3 regions of the Streptomyces sp. NPDC058812 genome follow, and region 3 is predicted to be linked to each of the others. Evidence: riboswitches for the same ligand, from Rfam matches in the RefSeq annotation. Region 3 holds a riboswitch; each other region holds the start of a gene.
The links. Region 3 has a riboswitch for cyclic di-AMP ahead of ACFW48_RS31945 (C40 family peptidase). Riboswitches for the same ligand answer to the same signal wherever they lie in the genome.

Region 1 (2,255 bases), on a different contig from region 3:
ACCTCCGCCTTAATCCCCGTGAAACGTCGACGATTGACGTGTGCTCAGTGACTCTAGGCCAATCAAGCGCATATTCCGACGGCAGGGCGGATTTCATGGATATTTTTTGGTCAACGACGCTTCCACCGAGGGAAAGAAATCCGAAAGCCCCGGCTCGGAGAGCCGGGGCTTTCGGATGTCGTACCGTCCGTCGTCAGACGTTCACGCCGTGGGAGCGGAGGTAGGCGACGGGATCCATGTCCGAGCCGTACTCGGGGCTGGTACGGGCCTCGAAGTGCAGGTGCGGTCCGGTGACGTTGCCGGTGGCGCCGGACAGGCCGATCTGCTGCCCCGGGACGACCGCCTGGCCGACCGAGACACCGACGGACGACAGGTGGCCGTACTGGGTGTACGTGCCGTCGTGCATCTTGATCACGACCTGGTTGCCGTACGCCCCGCCCCAGCCGGCCTCGACGACGGTGCCGACGCCGACCGCGTGCACGGACGTGCCGCTGGAGGCGTGGAAGTCGATGCCGGTGTGGCTGCCGGAGGACCACAGCGAGCTGCCGGCTTGGTAGGCGGTGGAGACGTAGGAGGCGGTGATCGGCGACACGAAGGTGTTGAGGCGCTCGCGCTCCGCCTCGCGCGCGGCGCGCTCCTTGGCCTCGCGCGCCTCCTTGGCCGCCTCGGCCGCCCGCTCGCGCGCGGCCTCCTGGGCCGCCTCACGGGCGGCGGCGTCCAGGGCCGCCTGCTCCTGCGCGGTGGCCTGGGCGTCGATCTCGTCGGCTATGGAGTCGCCGATGGTGATGACCGGGGTGAGTCCGCTCTGCTCCGCTTGGGGCTCGGCGGCGAGCGCCGGAGCCGCGAGGGTGCCGACGACGCCGGTGGTGGCGAGGGCCGCGACACCCGCCGCGCGGGCGGTGGTGCGGTGCACCCGGCTGGGACGACGGTGCTTCCCGGTGGCGCGCGTGAACGCCATGTAGAGGCTGGTCCTTTCCTTCCCTCTCGCCTACCGGGTTAGCTGACGGGTTCGGAGGTGGAAGGTCTCCTACGGACCCCCTCGCTGCGCGCGCGGGCGTCCGATTCACCCCAGGGACTGCGATGGGTCCCCGGCTCCCCTGGCTCGCGCCGTACGGGGACTCGGCGATGACTGTCCGGTGCCGCGGGTGCGGCGCACTGCCTGACGAACAGCCCGGATGACGCTAAACGCGGCTGTGTTCAATCCTCAAACGCAACAAGCTTTTTGTAGCGCACGCCACAGGGCAGACGGGCAGCCTCTCCCTCAATTCGGACAAATGGCGGCCCTGGTGACACTCCGGTCACCAGGGCCACCGCGCGCGTGTGCCGCTACTCGGCCGCCACCACGGTGACTTCACCGATGCCGAGGGCCTCGACGGGCTCCTTGATCTGCGCCGCGTCGCCGACGAGGACCGTCACCAGACGGTCCACCGGGAAGGCGTTCACGACCGCCGCCGTGGCCTCCACGGTGCCCGTGGCGGCGAGTTGGCGGTAGAGCGTGGCCTGGTAGTCGTCGGGCAGGTGCTGCTCGACCTGGTCGGCCAGCGTGCTCGCGACGGCGGCCGCCGTCTCGTACTTCAGCGGCGCCACGCCCACCAGGTTCTGCACGGCCACGTCACGCTCGGCGTCGGTGAGACCTTCCGCGGCGAGCTTGCGCAGCACCGTCCACAGGTCCTCCAGGGCGGGGCCGGTGTTGGGGGTGTCCACGGAGCCGCTGATGGCGAGCATCGCGGCGCCCGTGCCGTCGGGCGCGGAGCGCATGACCTGCCCGAACGCCCGTACGCCGTAGGTGTAACCCTTCTCCTCGCGCAGGACCCGGTCCAGGCGCGAGGTGAGGGTCCCGCCGAGGCAGTAGGTGCCGAGCACCTGCGCGGGCCACACGCGGTCGTGCCGGTCGGCGCCGGTGCGGCCGATCAGCAGCTGCGTCTGGACGGCACCGGGCCGGTCCACGATGACGACCCGGCCGGTGTCGTCGGCGTTCACCGGGGGTACGGGACGCGCCTCGGCCACGGAGCCGGTCCACGCGCCCAGTGTCTCGCCGAGCAGCGCGTCGAGGTCGACGTCGGTGAGGTCGCCGACGACCACGGCGGTGGCGGTGGCGGGTCGGACGTGCTTCTCGTAGAAGGCGCGTACGGCCGGCGAGTCGATGCTCGCGACCGTCTCCTCGGTGCCCTGGCGCGGGCGCGACATACGCGTCCCGGCCGGGAACAGCTCCTTGGAGAGTTCCTTGGCCGCGCGACGCGACGGGTTGGCCAGCT
Region 2 (2,255 bases), on a different contig from region 3:
CGCAGCGGTCGACCAGGACGGTGTCGACGGCCTGACGCTCATCGAGCCGGGATACCTGATGCCTCACCCGACGCTGCCCGCGGTGCGGGTCGAGCGGCGCGACGAGCTGTGGAGCGCGCCGATCAGCAAGGTGCTGCTGCGCCATCCCGAGCTGTCCGACGACGAGTTGGCGGCGACGGCGCGCGCGGTGGTCGGTTCCCTCGCCACGGTCACGATGTCGGGGCCGGGGACGGTGGAGCTCCAGCCGTGCGGCATCACCAAGGCCACCGGCCTGGCGCTGGCCGCCGAGCGCCTGGGCCTGAGCCGGCGGCGGACGATCGCCTTCGGGGACATGCCCAACGACATCCCCATGTTCGACTGGGCGGCCCACGGTGTCGCCATGGCGGGCGCCCACCCCGAACTCAAGGCGGTGGCCGACGAGGTCACCCTGACGAACGAGGACGACGGCGTGGCCGTCGTCCTCGAACGGATCTTCAGAGCCTCGTAGTACGGCGCAGAGCCCCGTGCTACGGCGCAGAGCCCCGTGCTACGGCTCAGAGTGCGACTCAGTACGCGCCGAAGACGTTGTCCATCGAGCCGTACCGGTCGGCCGCGTAGTTGCAGGCGGCGGTGATGTTGGCGACCGGGTCGTACGGGTCCCAGGAGGTGCCGGGCACGTGGTACGCCTGGAAGGTCGGGTCGATCACCTGGAGCAGGCCCTTGGACGGGGTGCCGTTGATGGCGTTGATGTCCCAGTTGTTGATGGCGAGCGGGTTGCCGGACGACTCCCGCATGATGTTGCGGTGGATGCCCTCGTACGACCCGGGGATGCCGTGCTGGGCCATGACGTCGAGCGACTCCCGGATCCAGCCGTCGAGGTTGTCCGGGTACGTCGTCGCCGCGGTGGAGGCGGTCGCGGCGGCCGTGGTGGCGGCCGGGGTGGCCGCGGAGGCGCTGGTGGCCCCGATGAGCGGCAGGGCGAGCACGGCGGCGCCGGTGCCGGCCACGGCGAGCTTCCGGGCGAGGCGGGCGGTGCGGGCGTGACGGTTCTGACCGTTGGCAGACATGCTTGAGTCCCTCTCCTTACGCCTGCGAGGTGAGCTGTCGGGTTCGGGCGGGGAGGTGCCCGGCCGGGCCCTGACGGGCACGGCTTCACCCCGAGCCGCTCCGGTGGTGACCGGTGCGGCGACTTACCTGGGTCCCCCGCTCCTGCCTGCGAGTTTGTTGGCGGATGACTGTGCGTCCGGGCGGTGGCAGGATTCGGCGTCCGCCCGACAGGCCGGGAACGTATGCGAGAGCACATGTCCGAAACAAGTGCAGGAATCACCCAACGCGCCTGTTGACCTTGGTCTGAGGTGTTTGAGGCGCTTGATCCTTTGCGGCTGCCAAGGCTCAACTGGCTTGCGGGGCAAAGGGAGGGCACAGTCGGCGGCAGGGTTGCCTACAGGTGGGGTGAAGTGAGCCAACTCACTGGCCTCAACAAGGATGGCAAATCGGGCATTAGGGCCAACTTGGAGTCAATCGGCCGCAGGTGTGGAGGGCTTCGGGTCTCGACCGGTGGCCGGGTGGGCCCGCCGCCGCGCGTGTGCTCGTCTCCGGCCCCGTCCTGGCCGGTGTTTCCGCGCGTCGTGCGGGCATCCGTTCGGGACGGGATCGGGTGACCCGAGCGGGTGACGTATTCGGAGTGCGGGCCGTTGGGAGGGGTGATGTGATCTTCGGTGGCGGGATCCGGCCCCTGGTGATGGCGATCAATATCTGCTCATATCACCTGATCAAAAACATACCGTGCATGATCCGATACCGACCGGCCTGTAACGGTGGGCGCTAGCGGTGATCGAAAGGTGACCGGATACGCTGACTTGAGTGGTGGCAGCGACCTATCGACAAACCAGGTAATCGCCAGTAGACACCAGCAGACAGGAGACCCCTCGTGACCGTCGTCGGGCCGTTCGGGCTGAGCGTGCGGGACCAGGCTCTGGAAGCCGATGTCCAGGCCGGATTGGTCGCGGTCGAGGAAGGGTTGCTTGAGGCAACCAAAAGCGAGGTTCCGTTCATCACGGAGGCCGCCCAGCATCTGGTGCGGGCCGGCGGTAAGCGTTTCCGGCCACTGCTGGTGATGCTCTCCGCTCAGTTCGGCGACCGCTACGCCCCCGGGATCGTGCCCTCGGCCGTCGTCGTGGAGCTGACCCACCTCGCCACCCTGTACCACGACGACGTGATGGACGAGGCCGCCGTACGGCGCGGCGTGCCCAGCGCCAACACCCGCTGGGACAACT
Region 3 (2,255 bases):
GAGTACGGCCTGGTGGACCGGGTCGTACCCAGCCGCAGGGCCACGTCTCCGGCACCCGGCGCGAGGTGATCCGGCGATGCTGCCACCGGAACTGCCGCCTCTGCCCGCCCTGACCCGCGCCGAGGCCGAGCTGATCGACCGGTACCTGGACGTCGTCGACCTGCTCGGGCGCATCAACCCCGCGCAGGAGGGCGACACCTATCGCGGGCTGCGGGCCGCCCAGGCGCTGGTCGGCAAGGCGGCCGCCCTGCGCGACGCGCTGGCGCTGATGCACCGGCGGCGCGAGACCGAGCTGCACGCCACCACCCTGGCCCGGGCGCTGCGCGTGCTGGACGGTGAACGACGGACGGCGCGAGTCGGTCTGCCGCCCCGCTCCGACCGTTGAGGCACCCGGAGTTGAAACGGACCAAACGGCGTACCGCCTTTCGGCGTAGGAAACCCTCTGATTTCCGACCGGCCGAGCTTGCGCGACCCGCGTGTCCGGACGGCGCAATGAGCCACTGCGTCGCTGGTCCCGGGGTCGTCACCACACCCACCGGCGGCTCGAACACAGAGGCGTCCACCCGAACGGGCGAGTGGTGAGTAACAACACAAAGGGCACGTTCCGTTGGGATTTTCCCATGGGGCGAGACAAGATCCGTGACTGACGACAAGCCCCCGCCGCAGCGGCGGGGCGGTCCGGGCGGACGCCGAGTCCTGCCGCCGCCCGGACGACCGGTCGACAGGAGTGGATCGGCAGGAGTGGAGGACCCGAGCACGACGGGTCGCCGGAACGGTCGTCTCCGCGGGAGACGCGCCGGGCCGAGCAGCCCTTGGGGTGAAGCCGCACCCGTGCGGCCGGGCAACTTCGCCAGCCCGAATCCGACAGGTCATCCTTCACAGGCGGCTGACGAAGGGTTGCGCATGTCCGCGCTCAATCGTGTCCCGTCGCTGATGGCCCGTGCCGGTACGGCCTCGGCCCTCACCCTCGCCGCCGTGGGCGGTTCCGTAGTGGTCCCCGGCGTCGCCTCCGAGGCGGCCGCGGCGAGCCATGCGACGAAGGCCCTCAAGATCGCTGCCTCCAAGAAGGGCGCACCCTACAAATGGGGCGCCGTCGGACCAAGCAGGTTCGACTGCTCGGGGCTGACGCTGTACTCGTTCAAGAAGGCCGGCAAGAAGCTGCCGCGCACCGCCGCCCAGCAGTACAACAAGACCCGTCACATCTCCGCCAAGAACCGCAAGACCGGGGACCTGGTGTTCTTCCACTCGGGCCGCAGCATCTACCACGTCGGCATCTACGCCGGGAAGGGCAAGATCTGGCACGCCCCGAAGACCGGGGACGTGGTGCGTCTGCAGAAGATCTGGACCGGCAGCGTCTGGTACGGCCGGGTCAAGTAGCCCGCCCGAGGGGGTGACGGCGTCCTGACCCGCCGTCACCCCCTCGGGTGCGCGGTATCCGCCTGCGGCGCGCCGGGTGCCGTCGGCGCCTCACCGCTGGGGCTCCTGCCTTCCCACGGCCCGCACCGCGGCCGTGACCGCCGGTTCGGCGCACTCCGGACCGCCCGGCGGCGCCCAGGGCAACTCGATGGAGACGGTCTTGCCGCCCTCGCGCGTGGGCCGCACTCTCAGCTTGCCGCCGCACTCCGCCGTCAGCCAGCGGATGATCACCATGCCGCGGCCGTTGTCCTGCTGCACGGCGGCGGGTAGGCGTCTGGGAAACCTCGGGTGGCTGTCGGTGACTCCGATGCGCAGCCGCTCGTCACGGTCGAGCACGAGGTCCACGGTGAAGGTGGGCGACTGCCCGAACGTGTGCTGGACCGCGTTGGTCGTCAGCTCCGAGACGATGAGCCGGACGGTTTCGGACACGTCGGTGTCCGGCGGCAGGCCCCACTCCGCCAGTGTGCCGACCACGTAGGTACGCGCGGCGGCCACCGAGGCGGGATCGCTCGGCAGAGTGACGGATGCTTCCAGATGGTCTGCCATGGCGACGTCGTCCCTTTCCCACGGGACCGCAGCCGGACACGGAGCGGATGGTTCGAGTACGGTCCCGGACTGGTGCTTCGCCGCCAGACTGCCATCACCAGACCGGTGCAGGACGGCGATCCACCAAGATATGCATATATCTGTCGCTCAATGCGGTGAACTCTGCGACGGCAGAGCGTATTCGTGCGGCCCATAAGGAGTAAGGGAGTGGCCCATGCAGCACGGTCCCGTGGTGCGCCGTCGGAAGCTGGGCGCGGAACTGCGTGCCCTGCGCACGTCGGCGGGTATCACCA

Region 1: linked by a shared signal. The riboswitch ahead of ACFW48_RS21735 (M23 family metallopeptidase) and the one ahead of ACFW48_RS31945 (C40 family peptidase) in region 3 are both predicted to bind cyclic di-AMP.
Region 2: linked by a shared signal. The riboswitch ahead of ACFW48_RS10815 (transglycosylase SLT domain-containing protein) and the one ahead of ACFW48_RS31945 (C40 family peptidase) in region 3 are both predicted to bind cyclic di-AMP.

The regions. Positions count from the first base shown of each region.
Region 1 is NZ_JBHYOB010000010.1:53,753-56,007, reverse strand. Features, by position in the region: gene ACFW48_RS21735 (M23 family metallopeptidase) at 194-958, opposite strand; cyclic di-AMP (ydaO/yuaA leader) riboswitch at 971-1,135, opposite strand; gene ACFW48_RS21730 (M16 family metallopeptidase) at 1,327-2,255, opposite strand, start outside.
Region 2 is NZ_JBHYOB010000004.1:271,968-274,222, reverse strand. Features, by position in the region: gene ACFW48_RS10820 (HAD family hydrolase) at 1-487, shown strand, start outside; gene ACFW48_RS10815 (transglycosylase SLT domain-containing protein) at 546-1,046, opposite strand; cyclic di-AMP (ydaO/yuaA leader) riboswitch at 1,052-1,219, opposite strand; gene ACFW48_RS10810 (polyprenyl synthetase family protein) at 1,910-2,255, shown strand, end outside.
Region 3 is NZ_JBHYOB010000021.1:10,056-12,310, forward strand. Features, by position in the region: gene ACFW48_RS31935 (ATP-dependent Clp protease proteolytic subunit) at 1-69, shown strand, start outside; gene ACFW48_RS31940 (hypothetical protein) at 77-385, shown strand; cyclic di-AMP (ydaO/yuaA leader) riboswitch at 756-900, shown strand; gene ACFW48_RS31945 (C40 family peptidase) at 904-1,377, shown strand; gene ACFW48_RS31950 (ATP-binding protein) at 1,468-1,962, opposite strand; gene ACFW48_RS31955 (helix-turn-helix domain-containing protein) at 2,177-2,255, shown strand, end outside.